Regions from separate parts of the Agromyces sp. GL_144 genome, predicted to be linked through region 1. Evidence: riboswitches for the same ligand, from Rfam matches in the RefSeq annotation. Region 1 holds a riboswitch; the other holds the start of a gene.

Region 1 (7,848 bases):
CCGGCAGCGCGTCGTGGTGCTCGGCACCGAACTCGACCAGAACCTCGGCAACCGCCTGACGAGCCAGCTGCTGCTGCTCTCGGCCGAGGACCCGGAGCGCGACATCGCGTTCTGGATCAACTCCCCCGGCGGATCCGTGACCGCGATGCTCGCGATCATGGACGTCATGAAGGCGATCCCGAACGACGTCGCCACCGTCGCGATCGGCATGGCGGCCAGCGCGGGCCAGTTCCTGCTCTCGGCCGGCACGCCGGGCAAGCGGGTCGCGCTGCCGCATGCGCGCATCCTCATGCACCAGGGTTCGGCGGGCATCGGCGGCACCGCGGTCGACGTCGAGCTGCAGGCCGACGACCTGCGCGAGACGCGCGACACGATGCTGCGCCTGCTCGCCGAGCACACCGGGCAGCCGCTCGAGCGCATCACCGAGGACTCGCTGCGCGACCGCTGGGTGAGTGCCGAGGAGGCCGTCGCCTACGGCTTCATCGACCGGATCGTGCACGACGCGATCGACATCTACCCCGGCGCCCGCGGGCGCATGCTCGGGCCGGGGTTCCGGTCGGATGCCGCAGGCCACCCGCTCGCGGACGCCGCCGCCGCGGCTCGACAGGGGGTGCTCGCATGAGCAGCTATCCGATCCCGTACGTGGTGGAGCGGCACGGCAACGTGGAACGCACCCTCGACGTGTACAGCCGCCTGCTCGGCGAGCGCATCATCACGCTCGGCACCGAGATCGACGACGGCGTCGCGAACGTGCTCATCGCGCAGCTGCTGCACCTCGAGGCCGACAGCCAGGAGGCGCCCGTGCACCTCTACCTCAACTCGCCCGGCGGATCCCCGCATGCGGCACTCGCGGTGTACGACACGATGCAGCACATCCGGCCGCCGGTCGCGACGACCTGCGTCGGCCAGGCCGGCGGCCCCGCGGCCGTGCTGCTCGCGGGCGGGGCGCCGGGCATGCGCGGCATCCTCCGGCACGGACGCGCGGTGCTGCACCAGCCGTCCACGCAGGGTCGGGGCTCGATCCCCGACCTGATCATCCACGCCGACGAGGTGCTGCGCGTGCGCGGCGAACTCGAGGCGGTGCTCGCGCACGACACCGGGCGTTCGCGAGAGCAGGTGCGGCAGGACACCGATCGCGAGCTCATCCTCGATGCGGCGGGGGCGGTCGAGTACGGACTCGTCGACCGCGTGGTGGCGCTGCAGCGCACGGCTGCGCCGGCGCTCGGATAGCCCTTATGGGCCCACTCGACCGGCGGTGGCCCTGGAGACAGGAGGGTCCGTGTCGAAACGCGGTGCCGAAGTACCGCCGGTTTCGAGGACACTCCCGCTACGCGGCGAGGGCGATGCCCCGCACTGCGCCGGCGACGGGGGCGGATGTCTCGTGCGGCGCGGATCCCGGCAGCGCGGCGCCGCGCGCGGTCAGGTCGAGCACGACGAGCGGGCGCGGGGCGATGCGCCGGTCGGCGCCCCGCGCGGCGCGTGCCGCGTCGCCCGTGAGCTCGGCTGCGACGCCGGCCGCCACGTCGACGAGCGTGAGGCCGAGCGCCTCCGCCACGGCGGCGAGGATCTCGCTCGAGGGCTCCTTGCGTCCGCGCTCGATCTCGGAGAGGTACTGGGTCGACACGTCGGCCTCGCTCGCGACGTCGGCGAGGATGCGCTCCTGCGCGAGCCGCTCGCGCCGCAGGAACGCACCGAGCGCCTCGCGCCAGAGCGGCGTGCGCTCACGAACGGGCTCGCGCTGCGGCATCCGCTCGCTTCGGGGCATCCGCTCGGGGACTCGCAGCCCCGTGGGGTGCAGTTCGGTGAGGTGCGGGCCGATCGCGTCCATGCCGCGAGGCTACCCAGCCGGCGGGCGGATGTCTCGCGCATCCGCTCAGAGCAGAATCGCCCGCCGGTCGAGAACCGCTAGGCTCGCGGGCAGTGACACGGGGTGCCGCGATCCGCGCGGCTGAGATCACACCCGTCGAACCTGATCTAGTTCGGACTAGCGAAGGGATGTCGCGATGAGCGATCGCGCGTACGTCGACCCTGCCCACCCGCCGGCCATGCTCGGCACCGATGCGAGGGGGCCCGCAGCGAAGGAGCCCAGCCGCGACGATCCGCCCGGCCGCGCCCGCCGCGCCGTCGCCGCGGCCTCGATCGGCACGGCGCTGGAGTGGTACGACTTCTTCCTCTACGGCACGGCGGCGGCGCTCGTGTTCCCGGCCCTGTTCTTCCCCGGCGAGGATCCGTTGACCGGCGTGCTGCTCTCGTTCGCGGTCTACGCGACCGGGTTCCTCGCGCGTCCGCTCGGCGGGCTCGCCGCCGGCTACCTCGGCGACCGCTTCGGCCGCCGCGCGACCCTGCTCGGCACGCTGCTCGTCATGGGCATCGCCACGGCGCTCATCGGCCTGCTGCCGACCTATGCCCAGATCGGCGCGCTCGCACCGGCCCTGCTCGTGCTGCTGCGCCTCGCGCAGGGCGCCGCGACCGGCGGCGAATGGGGCGGGGCCGTGCTGCTCGCCCTCGAGAGCTCGCCCGAACGGCGCGGCGCACGCGGCGGACTCATCCAGAGCGCGCTCTACGTCGGCCTGATCCTCGGCAACCTCGCGTTCGTGCTGCTCCTGGCGGCGCTCGACGAGGAGCAGCTGCTCGCCTGGGGGTGGCGCATCCCGTTCCTCGCCAGCCTCGTGCTCGTCGGCGTCGGCGTGTACCTGCGCCGCCGGGTCGACGAGTCGCCCGAGTACACGGCGCTGCTCGAGCAGCGTCGCACGTCGAGGCATCCGCTCGCCGAGGTGCTGCGGCGGCCGCGCAACGTGCTCGCGGTGTTCCTCGTGCGCGCGGGGCAGAACACGACGTTCTACCTCGTGTCGGTGTTCTGCCTGAGCTACGCCGCGAGCCTCGGCCTCGAGCGGTGGGTGACGCTCACGGCGCTGCTCGTCGGCGCGGGCATCGCGGTCGTCGCCTGCCCGATCTGGGGGCGGGTCGGCGAACGCGTCGGATCCGCCCGGCTCACGGTCGCCGCGCTCGGCGGGCTCGCGGTGATCGCCGTGCCGCTGTTCCTCGCGCTCGACACGGGGTCGGCGGCGCTCGTCATCGGCGTCGTCGCGCTGGCGATCGGCGTCGTGAACGCGGCCGCCGACGGCGTGCAGCCGATGTGGTTCGCGTCGCTCTTCGACGCGCGGGTGCGCTACTCGGGCATCACGATCGGGCGCGAGGCGGGCGCGATCGTGGGCGGCGGGCTCTCACCGCTGCTCGCCGCGTGGCTCGTCGCGACGACGGGGCACTGGTGGCCGGTCGCGGTGCTCATGATCGTCGCCGCGGCGCTCGGAGTCGTCGGGGCGCTGCTGGCGCGCAAGGCCTGAGCGCGCAGAGCGGATGCCGCGACCCGCCGTTCGGCGTCGGTCGCGGCATCCGCTCGAGGGATCTGCCCGAGCTCAGCGCGCGAGCAGTTCGAGCGTGTCGATGACGCGGTTCGAGAAGCCCCACTCGTTGTCGTACCAGGCGACGACCTTGACGTGCTTGCCGTCGACGCGGGTGAGGGCGGCGTCGAAGATCGACGAGTGCGGGTTGCCCGTGATGTCGCTCGAGACGAGCGGGTCGTCGGAGTACTCGAGCACGCCGACGAGCGGGCCGTCGGCGGCCGCGGCACGGTAGGCGGCGAGCACCTCGTCGCGCGTCACGTCACGGGCGACCGTCGTGTTCAGCTCGACGATCGAGCCGACGGGCACGGGCACGCGGATCGAGTCGCCCGACAGCTTGCCGTCGAGGTTCGGCAGCACGAGGCCGATGGCCTTCGCGGCACCGGTCGTGGTCGGCACGATGTTGACGCCGGCGGCGCGGGCGCGACGCGGGTCGCGGTGCGGGCCGTCCTGCAGGTTCTGCTCCTGCGTGTACGCGTGCACGGTGGTCATGAAGCCGTGCTCGATGCCGGCGAGGTCGTCGAGCACCTTCGCGAGCGGGGCGAGCGCGTTCGTCGTGCACGACGCGTTCGAGACGATCGTGTGGGCGGATGCCTCGTACGCGTCGGTGTTCACGCCGCAGACGAGCGTGACGTCGGCGCCGTCGGCGGGGGCGCTCACGAGCACCTTCTTCGCGCCCGCGGCGAGGTGGGCCGACGCGGCCTCCTTGGAGGTGAAGCGGCCGGTCGACTCGAGCACGATCTCGACGCCGAGCTCGGCCCAGGGCAGGTTGGCGGGGTCGCGCTCGGCGAGGACCTTGATGCGGCGGCCGTCGACGACCAGCACGTCGCCGTCGACCTCGACGGGGCGGCCGAGGCGGCCCGCCGTGCTGTCGAAGCGCAGCAGCTGCGCGAGCGCCTTCGGGTCGGTGAGGTCGTTGACGGCCACGACCTCGAGGTCGGAGTCGCGCTCGAGGAGGGCGCGCAGGGTGTTGCGTCCGATGCGTCCGAAGCCGTTGACGGCGATGCGGGTCATGGGAGGTGGTTCCTTTCGTCATGGGTCGTACCGGTGGTACGCCCTCAACGATGCGCTGGGCGGCCGTTCGGCGCGAGTGGCGTGGACGACAGCTTGCGCAAGCTTCTCGCCACGATCATCAACCTGGCGACGGATGCCGCGACCACCGCCGCGCCGAAGGCCGGGAGCGCCTCGACGCCTCACCAGCGGTCTCGAGCGACTGCGATGCCCCCAATCCGGGGGTGATGGCCGGGTTTCCCTCCCTCCGAGCCGTCACCCCTCCGTAGGCTCCCTGAAGACCCCTTGCCGAGGCGACACGTCTCGTTGCTTTCGACCCCTACGAATTAAGGAACCCGATGAAGCGCACCTTCCCCGCGCTGGTCGTCGCCGCGCTCGCCGCCGGCCTCGCCCTCGCCGGAACCGCGGCCCCGGCATCCGCCGTGACCGAGCCCGTGACGAACGACATCGTCGGCAGCTGCGAAGCCCTGACGGTCGACCTCGGCGGCTACGCCGTCGAGGCCGGCGCCGATGCCGTGACCGAGACCGTCGAGATCACCCCGGCCGTCGCCGAGGTCAGCCACACCGACTACGTGTACAAGCCGCTGATCGGCAGCATGGAGCACGTCGCGCACAAGAACGAGGGCAAGGTCGTCATCTACGACTGGACCCTCTACTACTTCTCGGGAGAGACCCGCAAGCACGTCGAGGTGCCCGGCCGGGACGCCGTGACCGAGGAGCGCGAGGTCACGCCTGCGATCCCGGCGGATGCCACGCCGAACACCGTGACCGTCACGATCGACGGTGCGACCGTGGTCGACGCCGAGGCCTTCGGCGCCGACTACACCGACGGGTTCGCGCTCGCCAAGGGCACGCCGGGCAGCGACACGTACGGCCAGCACAGCTACTCGGTCAGCGTGACCGCGTACCAGGGCTACGGCGCCGCGGCCACGACGAGCGTCGTCGCCGACGGCACGACCTCCTGCGCCACCGGCGAGTTCGCCGCGGCCTCGACGATCGACACCGACACCACCTGCGGCACGGCCGTCGTCTCGCTCACCAACGCCGAGCTCGAGGCGTCGAAGGTCAACGGCACCTACTCGGCGCTCATCTCGGTCGACGGCGCGCTGCGCGACATCCTCGTGGTCTTCGAGAACAAGCCCGAGTCGAAGACGTACGCCTTCGCCGAGGACTCCGGCGACCACGTCGTCGAGGTGCGCACCGGCCCGGCGCACGGCGACGTGCTGCTCGCGACCGCCACCGTCGACTCCGACTGCGCCGTGGGCGAGGAAGAGCCCGTCGACCCGGCCGTCGACCCGTCGATCACCGTCACCGGTTCGCTGATCCCGGGCGGGGCGATCACCGTCACCGGCGCGGACTTCGACGCCGAGACGAGCTACGACGTCGAGCTGCACTCGATCCCGCAGTCGATCGCGTCGGTCACGTCCGACGCCGACGGCGCGTTCTCGGCCGAGGGCACGATCGACTCCGACACTCCGGCCGGCGAGCACACGGTCGTCGTGCTCGACGAGGCGGGCGACGAGGTCGCCTCCGTCCCCGTCACGATCACCGCAGTGCCGACCGACGACGGCGATGACGAGGGCACCGACCCGGGCACCGTTCCGGGCACCGACGGCGGAACCGGCACCGACGGCGGCTCGGGCACCGGCACTGGCACTGGCACTGGCACTGGCACTGGCACCAGCACCCCCGCCGGCACCGGCACCGCTGCGGCCACCGGCACCTCGGCCGGCCTCGCCGACACCGGCTTCGACGCGCTGCCGCTCGCGGCGATCGCCGCGGCCCTGCTCGCGCTCGCGGGCGTCGCGTTCGGCACCCGCCGCGTGATCCGCGTCAAGGGCTGATCGCCCGCATCACGCACGAACGGGCGCCCGGTGGATTCCACCGGGCGCCCGTTCCGTTTCCACGCAGTCGCCTTCCACGTCGTCGCCGCGCGGGTTCCCCCCGCCCGACGCACGATCCAGTCATCCCACGACCTCTTGCGGCTGGACGCGCTCTCGTGAGACTCGCGAAACCGACGTGAGCCGGCAAGAGGTCGCGGGACGGGCAGCGAACCCCGAGCAAGGCGCTGAGGGAACGACGGCATGGCTCTCGGACCTTCGGCTGCACGGCTGCACGGCTGCACGGCGACACGGCTACACGGCTACACGGCTACACGGCTACACGGCTACACGGCTACACGGCTACACGGCTACACGGCTACACGGCTACACGGCTACAGCATCTCAGAACGGGCTCCCCCGCCTGCTCAGACCCAGTTCGACCCCGCACGCCTGCGACACCCCGATGGCACTCCGACCGTGGCCGGCACTCCGGCACTCCGGCACTCCGGCACTCCGGCACCGAGATCGAGGAGGAGGCCGCTGCCCGACGCGCTCGCAGCCCAACGGGCTCCCAGTCCGAGGACGGCGCTACCGGGCCACCTCAGCCTGCTGCGCGCCACAATCCGAACTGCGCCATGAGCTCGTCGAGCTGCCCGCGGGCCCAGTCGTATTGGCCCTGATCCCGGTGCCCGCGGTACTCGGTCTCGATGACCATCACGAGCAGCAGGTGCAGGCTGTAGAGGCGCCGCCTGGTCAACTCCGAACCGGTGAGCGGCCCGCGTCCGTATCCGCGCAGGAACGCCGACGCATCGCCGAAGCCCGGCAGCACGGCGGCGGTGAAGCCCGCCTCGACGAGCGGGTCGCCGTAGAACGCGCGCTCGTGGTCGATGACCGCGACGATGCGGCCGTCGCGGATCATGACGTTGCCCGGCCACAGGTCCCATTCGACGAAGCGCGGCTCGGTCACCTCGTCGAGCACGTCCGCGTGCGCGGCGGCCAGCACGCGAAGCTCGTCGTACGCCCAGCCGAGCTCGACGCCGCGGCGTTCGCCGTCGTCGAGCACCTCGGTCATCATCCGCGTGAAGGCGGCCCGCCAGGTCGGTTCGCCGGGCCCGGCGAGCGGCCCGAAATGCGGACCGACGACCTCGTTGAGCTCGCGCGTGATCGCGCCGACCGCCTCCTGATACGCGACGCGTTCGCCCTGCGGCATCCGCTCCTCGACGATCGCGAACGTGTCGCCCTCGATGAAGGGCATCGCGAACCAGTCCGCGTCGCAGAGTTCGCGGCTGAGGTCCGCGTGGTCGACCGGCGGCACCGGCACCGTGGTGGCCCTGCTCACGAGGTCGAGGGCGGTGAGCTCGTTGCGCATCATGCCGCGCTCATAGGTCATGACCTGCACGTCGGCCGGCGGCGCGATCTTGAGCACGGCCTCGCTGCCGTCGCGCAGGCGCACCCGGTACGCGACGTTGAACCAGCCGTACCCGAGCTCGGTGGAGAACCCGTCGTCGTCGGGCACCTGCGCCTCGCCGTAGGCGCGCGCGATCATCGCGCGCAGCGTGGCCGCGGACTGGCGGTTCTTGGTGATGCTCTCCATCGGTCTCCTTCGGGTGCCG
Region 2 (7,848 bases), 1.8 Mb from region 1:
CCCGCACCCTGCAGGTCTCCCCCGGTGATTCCTGGTCCGAGCGCGACGTGGTGCGCGCCGTGCTGCTGACCTCGAGCAACAACCACGCCGACACGCTCGTGCGCTGGGCCTTCGGCGGCACCGATGCGTACGCCAAGGCGGCCAACGCCTGGCTCGTCGATCACGGGTTCGCCGAGACGCACGTCGACGATGCGACCGGGCTCTCGGGCGACAACGTCAGCACGGCGAGCGAGGTCGCCGCGCTTGCCTCGCTCGCGCTTTCCGACCCCGCCATCGCTGCGATCCTCGACGACCCCGGCAAGGCTCCGCTGGGCGCACACTCGACGCCCGACCTCGTCGACCGCGATTCCGACGACGACGTCCGAGAGGTCACCCGCGGCTACACCGACCAGGCCGGCCTCTCCTCGGTCTTCACGACCGCGATGCCCGATGCCGCCGACGGTGAGGCGCAGCGCCTCGTCGGCGTCATGCTGACGATGCCCGACTACGAGACGCTCGACCCGGCGATCGAGGCCGCGGTGGCGTCCGCCACCGAGGCATCCGCACCGGTGACCGTCATCGCCGAGGGCACGGCGTACGCCGCGGCCGAGTCGGCTTGGGGCGACACCGCCGATGTCGTCGCCACCGTCAGTCGAGCGGATGCCCCGTGGGGTTCGAAGCTCGGCAGCGCCGACGTGAGCGTGGAGCCGTTCAGCACCTCGTCCGATGCGAGGGACGTCGGCCGCGTCACCGTCTCGACCGGTGCGGACACCGTTTCCTCGCCCCTGCGGCTCACGAAGGCCATCAGCGACCCGGGCCCGATCTGGCGCCTCACGCACCCCTTCCCCGTCATCGGCGCCTTCATCGAGGCGCAGGGCGACTGAGCGCGCTGCGCACGGCGGCGCCCGACTGCAGCGCCGACCGAGCGTACGTCAGTCGTTGTCGTTCTCGTCGAACGTGACGGGATCCGAGTCGCCGGCGTCGAACCGGAAGGCCGCGCGGAGTTCGCCGTCGAGCTCGCGACGCTCGACGAGGTCGTACCAGAAGACCGATTCGACCCCGTCGATCGCGGCGATCGCGGCCAGACGCGACTCGGGTTCGCCGGCGACGAGCGAACGATGCTCGACCTGACCTTTGAGCGGTCCGTCGAGGTATTCGACGACATATGAGTCTGAGGTTGCTTCGGCTGCCATGACCCCACGCTAGCCCTCGAGGCCCCGCTCCGCATCGGCCGACGCGCGAACTCGCACGCCCGCCGACCGTCGGGGCTCGCACCGTCGAACGTACGCCCGCCACTGGCGGTCCCAGATCTCCCAGTAGGCGTCGTAGGCCCCGCCGTCGCGATCGAGCGCACGACGCCGCCGCACGTCGTCGGGCGCGTCGACCCAGATCCTGATCGCGGGCACGGTCGGCGGGGCGACGGCGAATGCACCGCAGCCCTCGACGAGCAGCGCGGTTCCGGGCCGCACGGAGGTCTCCGCACCCGGCGCGTCAGCGGCCCAATCCCAACGTCGGTACCACGCGGGCCCACCTCGTCGCCACGGCGCGATGAGCGAATGCGCGAGCACGCGGCCGGCCCGCTCGAGGCCGTACCACCCGGGATACACGTCGTCGAGGCGAACCAGCGTCGGCGGAGGGCCCGGCCACGCGGCCACGAGCGCGTCGGCGAGGGTCGACTTGCCCGCGCCGCTCGGCCCGTCGACGAGCACGAGCGGGCGTCGGATGCCTCGAACCCGCGTGCGGATCTCCGCGGTCGCCGAGGCGTGGCCGATCGAGGCCGGGCACCCGTGCGTCACCGCGCCTGGGGCATCAGGACCAGATGACATTCCAGCTCCCGGTGAGCACCGCGACCGTCGCCGAGAGGACGGCCACGAGGCATCCGACGCCGATCACGATCCACTCCGTGCCGCCGAAGTGCGCCTGCCTCGCCCACGTGCGTTCGCCCTCGGCACCGAAGCCGCGAGCCTCCATCGCCGTCGCGAGGATGCCGCCGCGCCGGATGGAGAGCACGAGCAGCGAGAACGCCTGGCCCAGCGTTCGGCGGATGAGCCCGGTGTCGCCGACGCCGCGCGCACGGCGCGCGAGGTTGAGCGTGCGCCAGTCGTCGATCGCCGATCCGACGAGCCGCAGCGCCGCCAGCGCACCGAGGACGAACCTCGAGGGGAGCTTCAAGGTCTGCGCGAGCCCGTCGGCGAGGTCGGTCGGATCGATCGTCAGGAAGAGCACGACCGCGGGCAGCGCGATCGCGATGACCCGCACGGTCGTCGCGATGCCGATCTGCACCGACCCCTCGGTCACGTGGATGACGCCGAAGTCCCACAGCGTCGCACCCGACGGTGACCCGTAGAGCACCATGCTGATGCCCGTCAGCGGTGCGGCGATCCAGATCGGCAGCGTGCGCGGCGACCAGAGCACACTGCCGAGGCCCACGACCGTGAAGATGAGCAGCTCGCAGGCGATCGCCACGCTCGCCGACACGATGTCGAGCGTGAGGATCAGCACGATGCTGAGCGGAACCGTCGCCGCGACCTTCGCGACGGGGTTCACCTGCGCCAACGGCAGCCCGGGCCGAACGCTCGCGATGCTCATGCGCGTGCACCTCGTGCGCCGCGCTCGGGCGCCGGGCCGTCGGCCGAGTCCGCGTGTGCGAGCTCGAAGCGCTGATCGGCAACGGTCTCGACGAAGGCCTCGTCGTGCGTGACCGCGACGATGCCGACGCCGTCGTCGCGGAGCCCGACGAGCAGTCTCGCGAGCTCGCGCCAGGTCGTGGCATCCTGCCCGAAGGTCGGCTCGTCGAGCACGAGCAGTCGCGGCCGGGTCGCGATGGCCGTCGCCACCGACAGTCGGCGCTTCTCCCCGCCCGAGAGCGTGAACGGGTTGGCGCCCGCGAGGTGCTCGAGCCGGAGCGCGCTCAGCAGCTCGTCGACCCGCGCGCGGCGCTCGGACTCGGAGAGCTTGAGCGCTCGCGGCCCGACCTCGAGCTCGGCCCGCACCGATCCGGTGAGGAACTGGTGCTCGGGACTCTGGAAGACGGTGCCGATGCGCGCCAGCAGGTCGCGCGACCGCCAGCGCCAGGGCTCGGGCCGCAGACCTGAGGCCAGGGTCTCGGATGCCTCGAGCCGGCCGTCGAGCGGAGTCAGGAGGCCCGCCAGGGTCAGCGCCAAGGTCGACTTGCCGACGCCGTTCGGGCCCGAGATCGCGAGGATCCGGCTGGAGTCGGCAGTGAGGTCGATGCCGTCGCGAACCGGTGCGCCAGGGCTGCGCCCGATCGTGAGCGCCTCGCCGGAGAGCAGGGGCGACCCCCCGCTCGTCGGCACCGGTGCGCGCCACGGCAGGTTGTCGGGCAACCAGACGCCGCCGTCGCGGAGCGCCGACCGCTGCGACGCCAGCACCTCGCCGGGGTCCCCGTCGGCGAGCACGCCGCCCGCACCGCCGCCGCCGAGCACCACCACGCGATCGACGACCGGAAGCCACACCGACACACGATGCTCGATGACGACGAGGGTCGCCCCGGTCTCGTCGGCGACGCGGGCGACCGCGTCGCGCACGTCTCGCACGCCCTCGGGGTCGAGGTTCGCGGTCGGCTCGTCGAGCAGGATGAGGCCCGGTCGCATCGCGAGCACGCCCGCGAGCGCGAGCCGCTGACGCTGCCCGCCTGAGAGCTCGGCGGTCGAGTGCTCGAGCGGCAGGTCGAGGCCGACGGCCGCGAGTGCCCGTCTCACGCGCGGCCAGATCTCCTCGCGGCGAACGGCGAGGTTCTCGAGCCCGAAGGCGACGTCGTCGCCGACGCGGGCCATGACGACCTGCGCATCGGGGTCCTGCAGCACGAGGCCCGACCGCCCGCGCGCGGCCGACGGTCGCCCACCGTCGACGAGCAGCTCGCCGAGCGCCTCGCCGTCTTCGTCGCCGCCGAGCACGCCGGCGATGCCGTGCAGCAGGGTCGACTTTCCGGCACCCGAGGCGCCGAGGAGCAGCACGCGCTCCCCGGGACGGATGTCGAGGTCGAGCCCCTGCACCGCGGCCGACCGGCGTCCGGCGTGCCGCCAGCCCCAACCACGGGCCGAGATCGCAGCCGGTGCCGTGCGCGCGATGGATTCGCCGCCCGACACGTCAGACCACCCGGTGCTCGCGCCCGGATGCGAATCGATCGAGCGCCCCTGCGCGTGCCAGACCGCGCACGGCGAGCCACGAGAGGCCGCCGGCGATGACCGCTCCGCCGAGCACCGCGGAGACCGTGTAGACGGTCGCGAACAGCGGTGCGGCGCCCGCGTAGTAGAGCACGAGGTCGTTGATGGCCATCGCGAGCCCGGCGGCGGCACCGGCCAGCAGTGCTGCCGGGAACCGCCAGTAGCGGTAGAGGAAGATCGCGAAGACGAGTTCGGCGCCGAGGCCCTGCACGAGTCCGGACTCGATCGTCAGCAGGCCGCCCCACTGGCTGCCGATGAGCGCCGAGACGATCGCCGCGACGAGCTCGGTGTAGAGCGCGGCACCCGGCTTGCGGATGATGAGGCCGCCGAGCACGCCGGCGATGACCCACAGGGCCGCCGGTGCTGCCTGGAGTCCGGGAAGCAGCGCCTCGATGGGTGCCGAGATCGGCCCCCAGATCACGCCCCAGGCCCAGAAGACCACGCCGACGGCGACGCCGACGACGCTCGCGACGACGATGTCGACGACCCGCCAGCGCAGGTTCGGACGCTCGGGGCGTGCAGAGGTGATGGATGCCGCGGATGCGGCCGGTGACGTTGATGATGCGTGCACGTGTCGTGCCCTCTCTCTCGATGAAAGTGGCACGGGTAATGAGATGCGAATGCCTCCCTGCGCTGGCATGACCCAGATCAGGTTCGACGGTCGAAGGTTGAGGACCTTCCTCTCAGCCCGGCTCACCGGACTCCCGTGTTCGAGATCAGCGTACACGCAGACGATCCCTCACGTTCACCGGAGGCGCAATGAGGCGAGTCGGAGGGAGACGGATGCCCCGGCTCAGCGCTTGAGCGCGCGGATGACCGACTTCAGGGCGTGGCCGACGACGAAGATGAACGGCGTCGCGACGAGGACGAGCCCGATGATGTTCGGCTCGAACCTCACACGCCCCGCTTCGCCGACGTAGGCGCCGAGCGGCACCGAGAGACCTCCTCCGCCGCCACCGCTGCCCTGGAGCTCTTCGCCCGTGCCGCCGCTGCCGGCGCCGAAGCCGTAGTAGCCGAGGGCCACCGGCACGACTTTGACGCCGTCGATGTCGATGGTCTCGCCGTAGGCGGTCTTCACGCCCACGCCGGCGACGGTGTCTGCAAGGTCCAGCACGAGTTCAGCCATGTGGCCACGCTACCCGCGCGGGCCTCGGGCTACCAGCCCCACGCCGCGGCGTTCGGATCGAACGGCTCCTCGGGCTGCGGACCGCGCCGCTGTTCGCGCTGCTCCGCCCGGCGCTGATCGCGGTCGCGCTCGCGCTGCACGAGTGCCGCCGGTCGCACCGCGTCGCGCCCGAACCGGGCCGTCACCTGATCGATCGTGCGCTCGGCGTCGCGCCACTCTTCGTCAGGATCCCAGAGCATCGCGCCCGTGCCGGACTCGCGGAGGTTCTCGGCGCGCACGCCGATGAGTCGCACGCGCGCGCCATCGCCGATGAGGCCCTCGAGCGCCTCGGACGCCTCGTCGTAGATGCGCCGCGCGACATCGGTCGGCTCGGCGAGGGTGCGGGACCGGGTCAGCGTGCGGAAGTCGCCGTACCGGAGCTTCAGCGACACGGTGCGCGCGACGAGCCCGGCCTTGCGCAGGCGCACGGCGACGTTGCCCGAGAGCTGCAGCAGTTCGCGGCGGATCACGATCGGGTCGGTCAGGTCGTGACCGAACGTCTGCTCGTGCCCGATGCTGCGCTCGGTGCGGGTCGTGTGCACCTCGCGCGGATCGTCGCCGGCGGCGAGGCGCGCGAGTCGGCCCGCGAGGGCGGGTCCGACGGCTCGGACCAGGGCGTCGGACGGCATCGACGCGACGTCGCCGATGGTGCGGAGCCCGATGCGCGCCAGCGTCTCTTCGGTGACCCTGCCCACGCCCCAGAGCGCCGAGACCGGGAGCGGATGCAGGAACGCGACCGTCTCGTGCGCCGGAACCACGAGCATGCCGTCGGGCTTGGCCCGGCTCGAGGCGACCTTCGCGACGTACTTGGTGGCGGCGACCCCGATGGAGCAGGTGAGCCCGGTCTCGCGCTGCACGCGGTCGCGGATGGTCCACGCGATCTCGGCGGGCGTGCCGTGCAGTCGCCTGGCGCCCGAGACGTCGAGGAACGCCTCGTCGATCGAGAGCGGCTCGACGAGCGGGGTGATCTGCTCGAAGATGTGCATCACCCGCTTGGAGTACTCGGAGTACGCCGGATAGTTGCCGCGCAGCACGATCGCGTTGGGACACCGCTGCAGCGCGACCGACATGGGCATGGCCGAGTTCACGCCGTAGCGGCGGGCCTCGTAGCTCGCGGCCGCCACGACCCCCCGACCTGCCGTGCCGCCGACGAGCACCGGCTTGCCCCTGAGCTCCGGCCGGGAGAGCAGCTCGACCGAGACGAAGAACGCGTCCATGTCGACGTGCAGGATCGGGGTCGCCGAATCGTCGACCGGCCCCGTGGTGACCTGCCTCGACGAGCCGTCCTGCTTGCTCACGTTGCGACCCTACGCCACGCCACCGTCATCGGTCGCCGCCCCCGAACGCCGCGCAGGACCTCGACGCGGAGTTCGCCGGGCGGATGCCGCGAGCCGGCCCCGAACACGACGCGGGCGGTGCCGGACCGATCGGTCCGGCACCGCCCGCGTCCGGCGCGCGGCTATTCGGCAGCGGTCGCCCGCTCGAGCACGAGCTCGCGCACGCGCGCGGCATCCGCCTTGCCCTGCATGGCCTTCATGACGGCGCCGATGACCGCGCCGGCGGCCTGCACCTTGCCGTCGCGGATCTTCGCGAGCACGTCGGGCTGCGAGGCGAGCGCCTCGTCGATGGCGGCGATGAGCGCGCCGTCGTCGGAGACGACCGCGAGGCCGCGCTCGTCGACGATCTGCTGCGGCGACCCCTCGCCCGCGACGACGCCCTCGAGCACCTGGCGCGCGAGGCGGTCGGTCAGCGTGCCGGCCTCGACGAGCGCGGCGAGCTCGGCGACATGCGCCGGAGACACCAGGCTCGTGGCATCGCGGTCTGCGGCGTTCGCGAGACGCGCGATCTCACCCGTCCACCATTTGCGCGCGGCGGCGGGCGTGGCGCCGGCCGCGACGGTCTCGGCAAGCTCGTTGAGCATGCCCGAGTTCGCCACGATCTGGAACTCGTCGTCGCTGAAGCCCCACTCGGCCTTCAGGCGCCGGCGGCGCGCGGCGGGCGCCTCGGGCAGCGCCGCACGCAGCTCTTCGATCAGCTCGGGCGAGGGCACGACCGGAAGCAGGTCGGGCTCGGGGAAGTACCGGTAGTCGTCGGCATCGGACTTGGGGCGACCGGCGCTCGTGGCCCCGGTGTCCTCATGCCAGTGCCGGGTCTCCTGCGTGATGGTGCCGCCGTCGGCGAGGATCGCCGCCTGACGCTGGATCTCGTAGCGCACGGCGCGCTCGATCGACCGGAACGAGTTGACGTTCTTCGTCTCGGTGCGGGTGCCGAGCTTCTCCTGGCCGCGCGGGCGCAGCGAGACGTTCGCGTCGCAGCGCAGGTTGCCGCGCTCCATGCGCGCCTCGGAGATGCCGAGCGAGATCGCGATGTCGCGGATCGTCGACACGTAGGCGCGCGCGAGCGCGGGGGCATCCGCCTCTGCGCCGAAGATGGGGCGCGTGACGATCTCGACGAGCGGCACGCCGGCGCGGTTGTAGTCGACGAGCGAGTACTCGGCGCCCTGGATGCGACCGGTCG

What was found. Region 1 has a riboswitch for thiamine pyrophosphate ahead of AC3IPY_RS16925 (MFS transporter). Riboswitches for the same ligand answer to the same signal wherever they lie in the genome.
Region 2: it holds a riboswitch for thiamine pyrophosphate, as region 1 does, so the genes downstream of both, AC3IPY_RS08655 (ECF transporter S component) here and AC3IPY_RS16925 (MFS transporter) in region 1, are expected to answer to the same signal.

What each region holds. Positions count from the first base shown of each region.
Region 1 covers NZ_CM174399.1:3,678,834-3,686,681, forward strand. Annotated here, with positions in the region: gene AC3IPY_RS16910 (ClpP family protease) at 1-622, shown strand, start outside; gene AC3IPY_RS16915 (ClpP family protease) at 619-1,230, shown strand; gene AC3IPY_RS16920 (helix-turn-helix domain-containing protein) at 1,328-1,828, opposite strand; TPP riboswitch at 1,917-2,013, shown strand; gene AC3IPY_RS16925 (MFS transporter) at 2,004-3,344, shown strand; gene gap (type I glyceraldehyde-3-phosphate dehydrogenase) at 3,417-4,415, opposite strand; gene AC3IPY_RS16935 (hypothetical protein) at 4,751-6,256, shown strand; gene AC3IPY_RS16940 (phosphotransferase family protein) at 6,837-7,829, opposite strand.
Region 2 covers NZ_CM174399.1:1,925,102-1,932,949, reverse strand. Annotated here, with positions in the region: gene AC3IPY_RS08680 (serine hydrolase family protein) at 1-863, shown strand, start outside; gene AC3IPY_RS08675 (hypothetical protein) at 912-1,172, opposite strand; gene AC3IPY_RS08670 (nucleoside/nucleotide kinase family protein) at 1,182-1,805, opposite strand; gene AC3IPY_RS08665 (energy-coupling factor transporter transmembrane component T family protein) at 1,789-2,568, opposite strand; gene AC3IPY_RS08660 (ABC transporter ATP-binding protein) at 2,565-4,088, opposite strand; gene AC3IPY_RS08655 (ECF transporter S component) at 4,090-4,737, opposite strand; TPP riboswitch at 4,775-4,875, opposite strand; gene AC3IPY_RS08650 (hypothetical protein) at 4,960-5,292, opposite strand; gene AC3IPY_RS08645 (DNA polymerase IV) at 5,322-6,629, opposite strand; gene gatB (Asp-tRNA(Asn)/Glu-tRNA(Gln) amidotransferase subunit GatB) at 6,791-7,848, opposite strand, start outside.